2 regions of the Mesorhizobium sp. BR1-1-2 genome follow, and region 1 is predicted to be linked to the other one. Evidence: predicted binding sites of a transcription regulator. Region 1 holds the regulator's gene; the other holds the start of a gene.
The links. Region 1 encodes LexA, which represses DNA repair genes until DNA is damaged. Its sites were predicted from a motif close to TGTTCNNNNTGTGTTCNG; they were not measured.
Positions count from the first base shown of each region.

Region 1 (7,842 bases):
GCGGCGATGCAGGCAAACGGATTGGCGCCCGACGAGCCGGCGAGCCGCACGGTCGAGGTCGAGGCGTTCTGCTCGTGGTCGGCGTGCAGGATGAAGATGCGTTCCATGGCGCGCGCCAGGACCGGGTTGATCTTGTATTCCTCGCACGGCACGGCAAAGCACATGTGCAGGAAGTTGGCGGCGAAATTCAGTTCGTTCTTCGGATAAATGAAGGGCTGGCCGATATGGTATTTGTAGGCCATGGCCGCGATCGTCGGCATCTTGGCGATCAGCCGCATCGACGCCACCATGCGCTGGTACGGGTCGGATATGTCGGTGGAGTCGTGATAGAAGGCCGACAGCGCGCCGACCACGCCGCACATCACCGCCATCGGATGCGCGTCGCGGCGGAAACCGGTGAAGAAGCGCGACATCTGCTCATGCACCATGGTATGGCGCGTCACGCGGTAGTCGAAATCGTCCTTCTGCGCCTTGGTCGGCAGTTCGCCGTAGAGCAGGAGATAACAGACTTCCAGGAAGTCGCCATGTTCGGCCAACTGGTCGATCGGATAGCCGCGATGCAGGAGAATGCCGGCGTCGCCATCGATGAACGTGATCTCGGACTCGCAGCTTGCCGTCGAAGTGAAGCCGGGATCGTAGGTGAAGGCACCGGTGGTGCTGTAGAGCGTGGCGATGTCGATGACGTCAGGCCCGACCGAACCACTTCGCACCTTGAATTCGTGCGTCTTGCCGGCGAATTCCAGCTTTGCGGTGGCTTCCTGGGTCTTGCCGCCCAGTTCCCGTCTTGTCGCAGCTTCGGTCATTGCAAACTCCTTCTTGTTTCCTCATGCCGGCAAAGGCAAATTCTGCAAAGCGACACGTCGAAGTCACCGAATGCGCGTATTCGCGACCGCATTTTAGGGGGTGCGTGCCAGATTGGGCCAAGGCCCAATGTTGCACTGCGAAACGCGCCTTTCAATGCCAATCTTCTTGGGCCAGATTGCTCCTAATCGATTTGATCCGCGATGCGCGCCAAGCTCTCCTCGCGACCAAGCACGGCGAGAACGTCGAACACGCCGGGTGAGGTGCTCTTGCCGGTCAGGGCGGCGCGCAAGGGCTGGGCGACGGCGCCGAGCTTGTGGCCGCCGGCCGTCGCATAGTCGCGGATCGCGGCTTCAGCCGAGGCCGCCGTCCAGTCGCCTGAAACCGCCTCGAGGGCGTCGTGAGCGCCACGCAGGACCTTGCGCGCATCGTCATTGAGCAGCAGGGCTGCCTTCTCGTCCATCGGCAACGGCCGCGCGGCGAACAGGAAGGCGGCGCCGTCGACGAGTTCGACCAGCGTCTTGGCGCGCTCCTTCAGCCCCGGCAACGCTGCCAGCAACTGCGCCCTGTTCCTGTCGTCGAGGCGTGCGGCCATCGCCGGACCGCCCTCGAGATAGGGCAGGGTGGCGATGAAGATGTCGAACAGCTCGGTATCGCCCATGCGGCGCATATGGACGCCGTTCAGCGCCTCGAGCTTGGCGAAATCGAAGCGGGCGGCGCCCTTGTTCACGTCGCCGATATCGAACCAGGCGATCATGTCCTGGATCGACATGATCTCGTCGTCGCCGTGGCTCCAGCCGAGCCGAGCCAGATAGTTCAGCAGCGCTTCGGGCAGGTAGCCCATGGCGCGGTAGGCCTCCACGCCCAGCGCGCCGTGCCGCTTCGACAGCTTGGCGCCGTCGGCGCCGTGGATCAGCGGTATGTGCGACATTGAAGGCACATCCCAGCCCATGGCGTTGTAGATCACGGTCTGGCGAGCGGCATTGGTGAGGTGGTCGTCGCCGCGGATGATGTGGGTGACGCCCATGTCGTGGTCGTCGACGACGACGGCATGCATGTAGGTCGGATTGCCGTCCGAGCGCAGGATGATGAAGTCGTCCAGATCCTTGTTGGGAAAGCGCACGTCGCCCTGGACACGGTCATGCACCACCGTCTCGCCCTTGGTCGGCGCCTTGATGCGGATCGCGCCCTTGACGCCGGGAGGCGCCTGCGAAGGGTCGCGGTCACGCCAGCTTCCGTCATAGCGCGGTGGCAGGCCCTTGGCCCGCGCCGCCTCGCGCATTGCCTCAAGCTCAGCGGGGGTCTCGTAGCTGTAGTAAGCCTTGCCCATGCGCACCAGCTCCTCGGCCACCTCGCGATGGCGCGGCGCGCGCTCGAACTGCGACACCGCCCCGCCATCCCAGGAGAGGCCGAGCCAGGTCAGCCCATCGAGAATGGCGGCCGTTGCCGCATCGGTGGAGCGCTCGCGGTCGGTGTCCTCGATGCGCAGCAGCATCGTACCGCCGGTGTGCCTGGCATAGAGCCAGTTGAACAGCGCCGTACGCGCGCCGCCAATGTGTAGGTAGCCGGTGGGCGAGGGGGCAAAACGGGTGACAACCTTGTCGGACATACAACTCTCGGGAAACGTCTGGAGCGGGGTGCGGATCACGCGCACTTTCGCGCGCCGCGCGTTCATGTAGCATAGGGTGTCGAGGGCGCAAGGGGCAGACCCGATGGCTGGAGCGGGCCGGGCCGCGGAGGAAGGCGACGACGTCGTTGCTGGCGTCAGCGAACGCTCGCTTTTTGCCATGCCCGCGCCGGTCTCATTGCCGCTGGCGCCGCCGCCCTTGCAGCAGCCGGGCAAGTCGCTGCCGCCGGATGTTTCCGCGCCGCCTGGCGTCCCTGCTGTCCGCGCGGCCTCGCGCCTGCGCCGGGAGTTCGGTCGTGCTTCATGGCCTCGCCTGCGCAACGGAGTGGCCAGAGCCGCCGAGCTCGAACTCGATCGGGGCGTAGCCTTCCTGCTGATACCGGTGTTCCTGGCATGCGGATCGGTGGCCTATTTTTCGCTGGCGGCGGAGCCGGGCTTTGCCAAGCCTCTCGCGATCGCGATCCTGATGGCGCTGTGCGCGCTCGTTTCGCGCTCATGGTCGAAAACCCATCTGTGCTTCATGGCGGCGCTGTTGTGCGCACTCGGCATGCTCGCCGGCAAAGTCGAGACCTGGCGGGCGGGAACGCGGATGCTGGGCTCGGAAATCTCCACGCAAATCACCGGCCGCGTCGTTTCAGTCGACCAGATGGAGACCGGTCGCATCCGGCTGACCATCGACGTGACATCGACCGCACGGCCGAAACTACGCTACGCGCCGGAGCGCGTCCGCCTTTCGGCGCGCAAGGTGCCGGCTGAGGTGACGGCCGGCTCGCTCGTGACCGGCTATGCCAAGCTGTTGCCGCCGACCGGGCCGGTGCGGCCGGACAGCTACGACTTTTCCTTCGACAGCTACTTCGCCGGCATCGGTGCCAGCGGGTTCTTTCTCGGCAATCCCAAGATCGTCTCGGCCGATGATAGGCCGCTGTGGGCCGCCCTTTCAGCCGCCATCGAGAGTGCTCGTGAAAGCATTGCCGACCATATCAGGGACAGCATCGGCGGCGCCGAGGGCGAGATCGCCGCGGCGCTGATCGTGGGCGTGCGCGCCGGGATTCCCGACGAAATCAACGAAGCGATGCGACGCACCGGCATCTACCACATCATCTCCATTTCCGGGCTGCACATGGCGCTGGTCGCCGGCACCGTCATGGGGCTGCTGCGTGGTGGCTTCGCGCTGTTCCCGAACTTTTCCTCCCGCCGGCCGGTCAAGAAATACGCGGCCGCGGCGGCACTTTTCTCGATCGCCGCCTATCTCGTCATTTCGGGCGTCGTCGTTGCCGCCGAACGCAGCTTCATCATGCTGGCGGTGATGCTGATCGCCGTCCTGTTCGATCGGGCGGCACTCACCATGCGCAATCTGGCTATTTCGGCGATCGCCGTCATCGTGGTGTCGCCGCACGAGGTGGTAGGGCCGAGCTTCCAAATGTCGTTCGCCGCCACCGCGGCCCTGGTCGGCGCCTATGCCGGCTGGTCGGATCGCAAAGCCGACAAAGCGCGGACCCCGCCGCAACGGACCTTGCCTGGCCTCCTGACGCGAAAATTGCTGCTGGCGACAGGTAGGCTGGCGATGACCTCGATCATCGCGGGAAGCGCCACGGCGCTTTTCGCCATCTGGCATTTCCAGCGCGTTTCACCACTCAGCCTGTTCGCCAATCTTGCAGTCATGCCGATCGTTTCCGTCGTGATGTTCCTTGCGGTTGCCAGCGCGCTGCTGATGCCGTTCGGGTTCGATGGACCATCGCTTTATCTGATGGGCAAGGGACTGACCGTGATGATCACCATATCGGGATGGATCTCGCAACGCTCGCCGGTCGACGCGGTCGGGTTGATTTCGCAGCAATCCGTCCTTCTGGTGGCGATCGCCCTGGTCATCGCGACGATGGCCACGACATGGCTGCGGCTGGCGGCACTTCCCTTCGCGCTCGCCGGCCTGTTGACCGTCTCGGACACGCGCACGCCGGACGTGCTGATTTCGGAGGATGCCCGCCTGGTGGCGCTGCCGATCGGCGGCGGCGAGCTCGCGATCAACCGGGCGCGTCCGAACGAATTCACCGTCGACAACTGGAAACGCGCGCTGAAATCCGAAACCATCGTCGCGCCGGAACTGTTCGACAGCGGAGACCGACAGTTCGACGTCTTCGATCCCGCGCAACTTCCGGCGGGAGCGCCTTTCTATTGCTTCACCGGCCTGTGCATGGCCCGGCATCCCTCCGGGGCGATCATCGCGCAGGTGGAGGATCGCAAGGATGCCTGGAGGGCCTGCGCCTATGCGGATCTGATCGTCATCGACGACCCGGGGGGCTACGACCCCTGCCACAATCCGCTGGTCCTCGTCATCACCAAGCGGCAGCTCGCTCGGAACGGAAGTGCCGCCGTCTTCTTCGACCAGCAATCGGCGACGGAACCGGCCCAGGTCAGCTTTGCCGTCGACAGGCCATATCGGCCCTGGCACGAACAGCGAAAATTCTCGCGCGAGGCACGGGGACTGCCGCCCTACCGCAAACCCGAAAAGCCCAACGCCGAACCCGCTCAGTAGCGCCTGATCAGTCCGACCAGCTTGCCTTGCACCTTGACCCTGTCCGGTCCGAAAATACGTGTTTCATAAGCCGGATTGGCGGCCTCGAGCGCAATCGAGGCGCCCTTGCGACGGAAGCGCTTCAGCGTCGCTTCCTCCTCGTCGACCAGGGCCACGACAATCTCGCCGGGACTTGCGGTGTCGGCGTTGCGAATGATGACCGTATCGCCGTCGAAGATGCCGGCCTCGATCATCGAATCGCCCTTGACCTCCAGCGCATAATGCTCGCCGCCCATGATCATGTCCGGCGGCACCGAGATGGAATGCGTCTGATGCTGGATAGCGTCGATCGGCACGCCGGCCGCGATACGGCCCATGACCGGGATCGAAACCGCTGAAACCGCGTCGTCGTCATTGCCGGCGGCGGGCAGGCGCGAGGGCGCCGCCGGCTTGATCTGCCTGTTAAGGCCGCCCTGTCCAAGGCTGCCCTGGATGACGCTCGGGGAGAACTTCTTTGCCGCGTTAAGACCCGGCGCGATCGAATCCGGCAGGCGCAGCACCTCCAGCGCGCGCGCCCGGTTCGGCAGGCGGCGAATGAAGCCGCGCTCCTCCAACGCCGTGATCAGCCGATGAATTCCCGACTTGGAGGCGAGGTCCAGCGCTTCCTTCATCTCGTCGAAGGACGGCGGAATGCCGCTTTCCTTCAGCCGTTCATGGATGAACATCAAGAGTTCATGTTGCTTGCGCGTGAGCATGGCGGCCCCCAAAGGCATTGCACGAAGGGTCTGGAATCAGAATCAGAAAACAAACCCAGAACAAACACTATCTGTTCCAGTTGTGTTCCGCAACCATTTAAAGTTTAATGAATTTGTTAAGGCGGCGGAAACGAAAGGCCCTCCTGCAGCCAGCATCCTGCCAGCGCCGTCCGTCGTCAATGCGCTCTCAGCCTCTTTGAAACTATTTTGGTTAATGGCCTGTGGCCCGGCCGATCTCCACTCTTGGTACAAGCCTGCAAACCGTGTGGCCGGCAGGTGCCGGCTGCCTTTTGGGGCGGATCAAAATCTCCGCAGCTCGTGAACGAAACGAAACCAAAATGCCAACTTCCTGCCGGAAAGCGGCCAGGCATCACCGAATGCGACGGGCTGCGTTCGTTCGCTCCTTGCTTCCGGTTCGCTTGACTAAACCGTATAACAATATACGGTTTTCGAAGAGGGACACCAATGACCACGCCGAAGCAGGCCGCGCGACGTGAACGGATAGAGGAGGCCGCCTATGCGGTGCTCCGGGAAACCGGCTACAGAAGCGCTTCCCTGCTTGCCATCGCCAAGCGGGCATCGGCCTCGAACGAAACCCTCTACAACTGGTACGGCAACAAGCAGGTCCTGTTTCGATCCTTGATCGAAGCGAATGCGGGAGAAGCAAGGAAGCTGCTGGAGGACGCCCTTCGCCAGGCGCGCGATCCGCTCGAAACCCTGAACTTGCTCGGGCCAGTCCTGCTGACCCTTGTGACGGGCGACAAGGCGGTGGCGCTCAATCGCGCCGCAGCCGGCGACGTCAACGATACAGGCACGCTTGGCCAGTCGATCGCGCAATTCGGCCGCAATACCATAATGCCGCTCGTTGGCGACCTGCTTCGAACCGCAAGTCGGGCCGGCCTGATCGCCTGTGACGATCCTGCCGAAGCCGCCGACATCTACGTCCGGCTTTTGATCGGCGATCTCCAGGTTCGCCGGATCGTCGGAGTGCTCGAGGAATTGCCTCGGCCGGAAATCGAGCAAAGATCGAACCGGGCGTTCACCCTGTTCTTGCGCCTCTATGCGGCCAGCCCTTGCCCCGGCGGCAAAACGGCCGGCCCCTTTCCGGGGCGCTCTTCTCACCGAGGAACATCGTGACCATGAGCAAAATTCCCGATCTCGCAGCGATCGAGGCAATGGACACCGCGGATCCGCTGCGTGCCATGCGTGACCGCTTCACCTTGCCTCAAGGGGTGATCTATCTCGACGGCAATTCGCTGGGCGCCGCTTCGCCCGCCGTGTTCGGGGAGCTGCAGCAGGCCGCCACGCAGGAGTGGGCGCAGGATCTGATCCGCGCCTGGAACACCGCCGGCTGGTTCGACATGCCGGTCGAACTCGGCGACCAGCTCGGGCGCCTGATCGGGGCCGCCGCCGGCCAGACGGTGGTCTGCGATACCACCTCGATCAACATCTACAAGGTGCTGCATGCGGCACTCGGGATGCGGCCGGACAGGTCGGTCATCGTCGCCGAGGGGGACAGCTTTCCGACCGATCTCTATATGGCCGAAGGCGTTGCCTCGACGCGGCCGGGCACGATGCTGCGGCTCGAGGGCGTCGATGCGCCGACCATAGAAGAACTGATCGACGAGCAGGTCGCGGTCATCCTGGTCAACCACGTCAACTACAAATCCGGGCAGCTGCGCGACATGGCCGCGCTTACGCGCAGGGCGCATGATGCCGGCGCGCTGATCGTCTGGGATCTCTGCCATACCGCCGGCGCCCTGCCGGTCGAGCTCGACCGTTCGAACGCAGATTTCGCCGTCGGCTGCACCTACAAATATCTCAATGGCGGCCCGGGTGCCCCGGCCTTCATCTACGCGGCCGAGCGCCACCATGGCGATGTCCGCCAGCCGCTCAGCGGCTGGTGGGGCCATGCGCGGCCTTTCGCCTTCGAACAGGGTTTTGCTGCCGGCACAGGCATCCGCCGGTTTCTCTGCGGCACGCAGCCTGTGCTGTCGATGCGCGCGCTCAAAGGGGCGCTCGATGTCTGGAACGACATCGACATGGCAGAGGTGCGCAGGAAGAGCATCGCCTTGACCGATCTGTTCATCCGGCTCGTCGAGGCAAAATGCGGCGTCTACGGCCTCGAACTCGAAAGCCCGCGCGAC
Region 1 is NZ_JAIUID010000014.1:91,385-99,226, reverse strand. Features, by position in the region: gene gltA (citrate synthase) at 1-803, opposite strand, end outside; gene gltX (glutamate--tRNA ligase) at 986-2,410, opposite strand; gene LB551_RS24480 (ComEC/Rec2 family competence protein) at 2,514-4,961, shown strand; gene lexA (transcriptional repressor LexA) at 4,955-5,695, opposite strand; gene LB551_RS24470 (TetR/AcrR family transcriptional regulator) at 6,161-6,832, shown strand; gene kynU (kynureninase) at 6,835-7,842, shown strand, end outside.

Region 2 (7,842 bases), on a different contig from region 1:
TGAATCAGTCGAACTGAAGCCGGCCGATCTCAAGGCGCTGGCCGAGGCGCGCGCTTCGGCCTGACCTTCCTTCGCCGGGTTTACGGGGAGAAGAAGGGCCGGATGGGAGCAGCGCTGCCCCGTCCGAAGTCTGAGCCGTCTCTCATCTGCCTGCTTCTTCCCGAAAACGGGAAGAAGAGGACTATTCCACCCACATTCCTGTCCGCTTGTGCCAGTCGGCGATCGATTCCTCGGGATAGACGTCGAACACCTTGTCGCCCGGTCCGATATCGGGCTCGACCCAGTTGGCCTTGTATTTCAGCATCAGATGCACCTTCTCAGGCGGTGTCGGCAGGTCGCTGTCGATCGCCGAGGCGAAGGGATGGACGAGTTCCGGCCAGGTCGGGTCGTAGAGCCACAGCGCCGATCCGCATTTGCGGCAGAAATTGCGCTCTCCGGTCGAGATCTCGCAATGCGGATGTTCGTCGTCCTCGATCTCGGCCCGATAGACGCCGAGGCTGCTCTTGCCCCGGAGGGTCATCGTCTCGTAGTCGGCGCCGAGATTGATGGCAAAACCGCCGCCGCCCTGCTGCTTGCGGCAGATCGAGCAGTAGCACAGCATGAACGGCACGGGCGTGTGGCTTTCCACCTCGAAACGAACGGCATTGCAGCGGCAGGAGCCTTTGAGCAGGACAGGCATGGCGGGAAACTCCGATCGGTCATCCTTCAACCTGTCAGCATGGTTTTGGTTGCGCCGATGACAAGGCCGGATCGCGGTGACATGATCCGCGCATGGACGATGAACGCATAGAAGAACTCTTCCAGAGCCTGGGCCCGGTCAGCATCCGAAAACTGTTCGGCGGCAAGGGCATCTATGCCGACGGCGTCATCGTCGCCATCGTGCTGCGCGGCGAATTGATGCTGAAAGCGGACGAGCAAAGCGCGCCCGACTTCGAGGCGGCCGGCTGCACGCAGTGGACCTACACCGGGTCCCGCCACGGCAAGCTGGTTGCGATGCCCTACTGGAGCATTCCCGATAGTGCCTTCGACGACCCCGACGAGATGGCGGTATGGGCGCGGCGGGCCTATGAGGCGGGGCGGCGGGCGGGGAAGTAGGAGCTGCGTTCGCCGAAGAATACCGTCATGGGTTCTGAAGACGATCCAGAATGAGTCGCGTTCTGTCACGCCCCCCTCTGTCCTGCCGGACATCTCCCCCGAGAGGGGGGAGATTGGCGGTCTGGGCGGCGACGCCCTTTCTTCGATGCTGAAAATTGGCGAAAGCAGTCGGAATATCCGATCTCCCCCCTTGTGGGTCCCTTGTGGGGGAGATGTCCGGCAGGACAGAGGGGGGCGCTGGCCCGCAGGTATTGATAGATCTGCGCAGCAGATCTGTCCCCTACAGCGCCTTCGCTATCCTTGCCGCCAGCCGCGCATTGTTCTCGACCAGCGCGATGTTGGTCTTCAGGCTCCGGCCGCCGGTCAGTTCCAGGATTTTGGACAGCAGGAACGGCGTTACCGCCTTGCCGGTGACGTTGAGCGCCTCGGCAGCCTTCTGTGCGGCCTCGATATAGCCGGCCATCTCGCCGGCCGGGATTTCCTGATCCTCCGGCACCGGGTTGGCGATCAGCATGCCGCCGCTCAGGCCCAGCGCCTGTCGCGTCTTGTAGAAATGCGCGATGTCTTCCGGCGCGTGCAAGGTCAGCGGCGCGCGGAATGGCGACTGCCTGGACCAGAAGGCCGGCATGGTCTCGCAGCCATGGCCGATCACCGGCACGCCGCGGGTCTCCAGTACCTCCAGCGTCTTTTCGATGTCGAGGATGGCCTTGGCCCCGGCCGAGACGACGATGACGGGCGTGCGCGCGAGCTCATCGAGATCGGCGGAAATATCGAAGCTTTTTTCGGCGCCCTTGTGCACGCCGCCAATGCCGCCGGTGGCGAACACCTTTATGCCGACCATGTGCGCGGCGATCATGGTGGCGGCAACCGTGGTGCCGCCGGTGCGCCCTTGCGCGACGGCGAAGCCGAGATCGGCGCGAGAGAGCTTCATGGCATCGCCGGTCATGGCGAGCGATTCGCGTTCTCCGTCGGAGAGGCCGATCTTGATGCGGCCCGCGACCACGGCGATCGTCGCCGGCACCGCGCCGCCATCCCCAATGATCTTTTCCACGTCCGCCGCCATGGCGCCATTGTCGGGGTAGGGCATGCCATGCGTGATGATCGTGCTTTCCAGCGCCACCACGGGCTTCCCGGCGGCCAAGGCTTGCGCCACCGGCGCGTGGACATCGATGAAGGGGCGGGCGGTCTCTGGGTTCATCTGGATCTCCAATCCGGAGTGCGGCGCATCCTTTCGGATGCGCACTCCGGCACTATGAATTTGCCGGTCTCATGCCATCTCCTGCTCATCGGGCACAAGAGCCAGCGCTTGCGCGAAGGTCGCCGTGGTGAAATCGGGAACGGCGCCAGCGCTTTCAATAGCCAGCGTCGCGGCGGCGACGCCCTCGCGCAGCGCCGCACGCAAGGGCATGCCGCGCAGCAAGGCGGCGACCGTCGCGCCGGCAAGCGCATCGCCGGCGCCGGTGACGTCCACGATTTTTCTTGGAGGGGGCGGGACGACGGCAAAGCTGCCGTCGCGGTCGAAACCGAGCACCGGGCCGCCGCCCGCCGTGACCACCGCGCTGTCGAGACCGGCGCTTCTCAGCCCGTCGACGATAACCTTCTGGGAGGCGGCATCGTCAAGCCCGGCAAGCGCCACCGCTTCGCGCCTGTTCATGAAGGCGACGGCCAGGCCGCCGAGCACCGGTTTCAAGCGCACGACCTTGGCCGGTGAAATGGCAATGGCGAAGACGGGCTTGCCGGCGGCAAGCGATACCAGCCGCTCCAGAGCCGCCGACGACAGATTGGCGTCGCACAGGACGGCATCGGCGGCGGCGATCTCTTCCCGCACCCTGGAGCGGCGGATCTGCTTGGTAAACGCCAGCTCATAGAGCGCCATGTCGGCAAAGCCGACGAGCAATTCGCCCTCACGGTCGATCAGCGCCGTATAGCTCGGCGTCGTGCGGTCGAGGAACACCGCGGACAAGTCCGCAATGCCTGCTTCGGCGATGGCGCGCGAAACCGTGTCGGCGGCGGCATCGCCGCCGCGCACCGACAGCAGCGAGCCCGAGACGCCTCGCCGTACCGCGCTGCGTAACGCGTTGAAGGCGCCGCCGCCGACATCCTCGCGCATCGTGCCCGGGTTGGAGGCGGCCGGCACATAAGCGCCGGATACCTGGCCGCGCCTGTCGATATGGGCACCGCCCACCGCCAGGAGTCTTGGAGATCTTACCATGCGCCGATATGACCTTTGTTGGCGCTCACGCACAAGCGCCATGCCGTGCGACGGAGCTTCGCAGGCAACGGCCGGCGATTCGTGAGGCCGGCACGGCGAACCAGCCTGGCCTAATGTTCGGCCATGCTGGAGCCGAATCCTGAGACAAAAAAAGAACAAATCAGGATGTTGCTTATTTTTCAAATGCTTGATCCCCCTTGCCAAATGAGAACAAAAAAGGTACAAATAACCAAGGATTACGGATTGTCCGGCCTTCATTGACGACTACGGGGTGATGTATCATGGCTCAGAACAGCTTGCGGCTTGTAGAGGATAAGGCAGTGGACAAATCAAAGGCTCTGGATGCGGCGCTGTCGCAAATCGAGCGAGCTTTCGGCAAGGGCTCGATCATGCGGCTCGGCGCGAACGAGCAGGTTGTCGAGATCGAAACCGTGCCGACCGGCTCGCTCGGTCTCGACATCGCGCTTGGCGTCGGCGGCTTGCCGCGCGGCCGCATCATCGAGATCTACGGGCCGGAAAGCTCGGGCAAGACGACGCTGGCGCTGCACACGGTGGCGGAAGCCCAGAAGAAGGGCGGCATCTGCGCCTTCGTCGATGCCGAGCACGCGCTCGATCCGGTCTATGCCCGCAAGCTCGGCGTCGATCTCGAAAACCTCCTGATCTCGCAGCCTGACACCGGCGAGCAGGCGCTTGAAATCTGCGATACGCTGGTGCGCTCCGGCGCCATCGATGTGCTGGTGGTCGATTCGGTCGCGGCACTGACGCCACGCGCCGAAATCGAGGGCGAGATGGGCGATTCGCTGCCCGGCCTGCAGGCCCGCCTGATGAGCCAGGCGCTGCGCAAGCTGACCGCCTCGATCTCGCGCTCCAACACCATGGTCATCTTCATCAACCAGATCCGCATGAAGATCGGCGTCATGTTCGGTTCGCCCGAAACCACCACCGGCGGCAATGCGCTCAAATTCTACGCCTCGGTGCGTCTCGATATCCGCCGCATCGGCTCGGTCAAGGACCGCGACGAGGTCGTCGGCAACCAGACGCGCGTCAAGGTGGTCAAGAACAAGCTGGCGCCGCCCTTCAAGGTGGTCGAGTTCGACATCATGTACGGCGAAGGCGTGTCGAAGACCGGCGAACTGGTCGATCTCGGGGTGAAGGCCGGCGTGGTCGAGAAGTCGGGCGCCTGGTTCTCCTACAATTCGCAGCGTCTCGGCCAGGGCCGCGAGAACGCGAAGCTGTTCCTGCGCGACAATCCCGATACGGCGCGCGAGATCGAACTTGCGCTCAGGCAGAACGCCGGACTGATCGCCGAAAAATTCCTCGAGAATGGCGGCTCCGAAGGTGGTGACGATGGGTTCGAGGATGAAGCCGGCGCGATGTAGGCGTTCGCCGGCGTAATCCAAGCGTTCGCCGGCGCGATCTAGCATTCGGTTTACGGCCCGAGTTCGGCCATAATCCAGGTTCATCAACTTGAGCTTATGTAATCGAGTTCTGTAGTATTGCGTTTCGAACCGCCGGCCCCGTGCCGGCGGTTTGCGTTTTGAGCGGCTGGTGAACCGCGAATTGACCAGCTTGCGTGTTTCTGGACAGGGTGCCAAGCGGCGGCTAAAAGGCCAGCTCCATCTTCTAAAGCGCAGAGCCCATTTTCCGCCGGTCCGGCCGGCGGCTCTCTCGAAAAGGCAGCATTCATGAGTGGCGTGAACGAGATCCGGTCGACATTTCTCGACTATTTCCGCAAGGAGGGTCACGAGGTCGTGGCGTCGAGCCCACTTGTGCCGCGCAACGATCCGACTCTGATGTTCACCAATGCCGGCATGGTGCAGTTCAAGAACGTCTTCACCGGCCTGGAGAAGCGGCCCTATTCGCGTGCCACGACCGCCCAGAAAAGCGTTCGCGCCGGCGGCAAGCACAACGACCTCGACAATGTCGGCTACACCGCGCGCCACCTGACCTTCTTCGAGATGCTCGGCAATTTCTCCTTCGGCGACTATTTCAAGGCGCGCGCCATCGAGTTGGCCTGGAACCTCATCACCCGGGAATTCGGGCTGAAGAAGGACAAGCTGCTCGTCACCGTCTATCACACCGACGACGAGGCGGCTGGTCTCTGGAAGAAGATCGCCGGTTTTTCCGACGATCGTATCATCCGCGTCCCGACCTCGGACAATTTCTGGGCGATGGGCGACACCGGCCCATGCGGGCCGTGCTCGGAAATCTTCATCGATCGCGGCGAGCACATCTGGGGCGGTCCTCCCGGCAGCCCGGAGGAGGATGGCGACCGGTTCCTGGAATTCTGGAACCTGGTGTTCATGCAATATGAGCAGGTGACGAAGGACGAGCGCATCGACCTGCCGCGCCCGTCGATAGACACCGGCATGGGCCTGGAGCGCATGGCCTCCATCCTGCAAGGCGTTGAAAGCGTCTTTGAGACCGACCTGTTCCGCCATCTGATCGATGCCGCGTCGTCAGCGCTCGGCCGCGGTCCCGACGCCGAGACCGTCGCGTCCTATCGCGTCATAGCCGATCACCTGCGCTCGTCCTCCTTCCTGGTCGCTGACGGCGTGCTGCCGTCCAATGAGGGGCGCGGCTACGTGCTGCGCCGCATCATGCGTCGCGCCATGCGCCATGCGCAGCTGCTCGGTGCGAACGAACCCCTGGTCTGGAAGCTGGTGCCGGCGCTGGTTCGCGAGATGGGCCAGGCCTATCCGGAACTTGTGCGCGGCGAACAGCTGATCACCGAGACGCTGAAGCTTGAGGAGACCAGGTTTCGCAAGACACTGGTACGCGGTCTCGGTCTGCTGTCGGAGGCGACGGAAAAGCTCGGCGCCGGCGACATGCTGGATGGTGAGACGGCCTTCAAGCTTTACGACACCTATGGCTTCCCGCTCGACCTGACGCAGGATGCGCTGCGCCAGCGCAACATCTCGGTCGATCTTGCCGGCTTCACCAATGCGATGGAGCAGCAGAAGGCGGAGGCGCGTAAGCATTGGGCGGGCTCCGGCGAGGCGGCGACCGAAGCGGTCTGGTTCCCGGTGCGCGAAAAAGCCGGTGCCACCGAATTCCTCGGCTACGAGACTGAAGCTGCGGAAGGCATCATCCAGGCGCTTGTCCGCGACGGCAAGGCTGTCGACAGCGCCGGCAAGGGCGAAGCGGTTGCCGTGGTCGTCAACCAGACGCCGTTCTATGCCGAATCCGGCGGTCAGATTGGCGACACGGGAACCATTTCAGGCGAAGGCTTCTCGATCGAGATTTCCGATACGCAGAAGAAGGCCGACGGGCTGTTCGTGCATCTCGGAAAGGTGATCAGCGGCACTGCCAGGACGGGTGCCGCCGTCGAGCTGAAGGTCGACCATGCGAGGCGCTCCAGGCTGCGCGCCAACCATTCCGCGACGCATCTGATCCATGAGGCGCTGCGCGAGGTGCTGGGCACCCATGTCGCGCAGAAGGGCTCGCTGGTCGCGCCCGAGCGCCTGCGCTTCGACATCTCGCACAACAAGCCCATCTCGCCCTCGGAACTCGAGGAAGTCGAGCGCATGGCCAATGAGATCGTGGTGCAGAACAGCCCGGTGACCACGCGCCTGATGTCGGTCGACGATGCCATCGCCGAAGGTGCCATGGCGCTGTTCGGCGAGAAATACGGCGATGAGGTGCGCGTCGTGTCGATGGGCACGGGCCTGCACGGCGCCAAGGCCAACCGCCCCTATTCGGTCGAGCTCTGCGGCGGCACGCATGTCAGGGCAACCGGTGACATCGGCCTGGTGCGCGTCGTGTCCGACAGCGCCGTCGCCGCAGGCGTGCGCCGCATCGAGGCGCTGACCGGTGAGGCCGCGCGCAAGCATCTCGATGAACAGGACCGGCGGCTGAAGGCGGCCGCGGCAACGCTGAAAATCTCGCCGGCCGACGTGCCGGCGCGTGTTGAAGCCCTGCTCGAAGAGCGCAAGAAGCTCGAGAAGGAGCTCACCGAAGCGCGCAAGAAGCTGGCGCTGGGCGGCGGGTCGCCCGCTGACGCGCCGGCCGCGAACGAGACCGTCGCGGGGGTCGGCTTCCTCGGCAAGTCGGTTTCCGGTGTCTCGCCGAAGGATCTGAAGCCGTTGGCTGACGCCGGCAAAAGCTCGCTCGGTTCAGGCGTCGTCGTCTTCGTCGGCACGGCTGAGGACAACAAGGCGAGCGTCGTGGTCGCCGTCACCGACGATCTCGTCGGCCGCTTCAGCGCCGTCGACCTGGTGCGCGTGGCCTCCGCAGCACTCGGCGGGCAGGGCGGCGGCGGCAGGCCCGACATGGCCCAGGCGGGTGGCCCCGATGCCTCGAAGGCCGATGACGCAATTGCTGCGGTGAGGGCGGCGCTGGAGGCCGCGTGAACTGCCGGAATCATCAGATGTTCAGGGCAGCGCCGCCCCTCATCTGGCTGCCGCCATCTTCTCCCCCGTAAACGGGAGAAGGACGCTCTCGGGCGTGATTTCGCCAATTATCGTCGTTGAAGAATGGCCGCGGAGGTCGCGGCCAGCTTCTTTCTCCCCGTTTTACGGGGAGAAATGCCCGGC
Region 2 is NZ_JAIUID010000002.1:245,359-253,200, reverse strand. Features, by position in the region: gene sufA (Fe-S cluster assembly scaffold SufA) at 1-64, shown strand, start outside; gene LB551_RS04580 (GFA family protein) at 182-679, opposite strand; gene LB551_RS04575 (TfoX/Sxy family protein) at 772-1,095, shown strand; gene LB551_RS04570 (pseudouridine-5'-phosphate glycosidase) at 1,376-2,293, opposite strand; gene LB551_RS04565 (carbohydrate kinase family protein) at 2,363-3,307, opposite strand; gene recA (recombinase RecA) at 3,589-4,686, shown strand; gene alaS (alanine--tRNA ligase) at 4,993-7,659, shown strand.
Region 2: the regulator LexA is predicted to act here: its motif matches at 3,514-3,531, upstream of recA (recombinase RecA).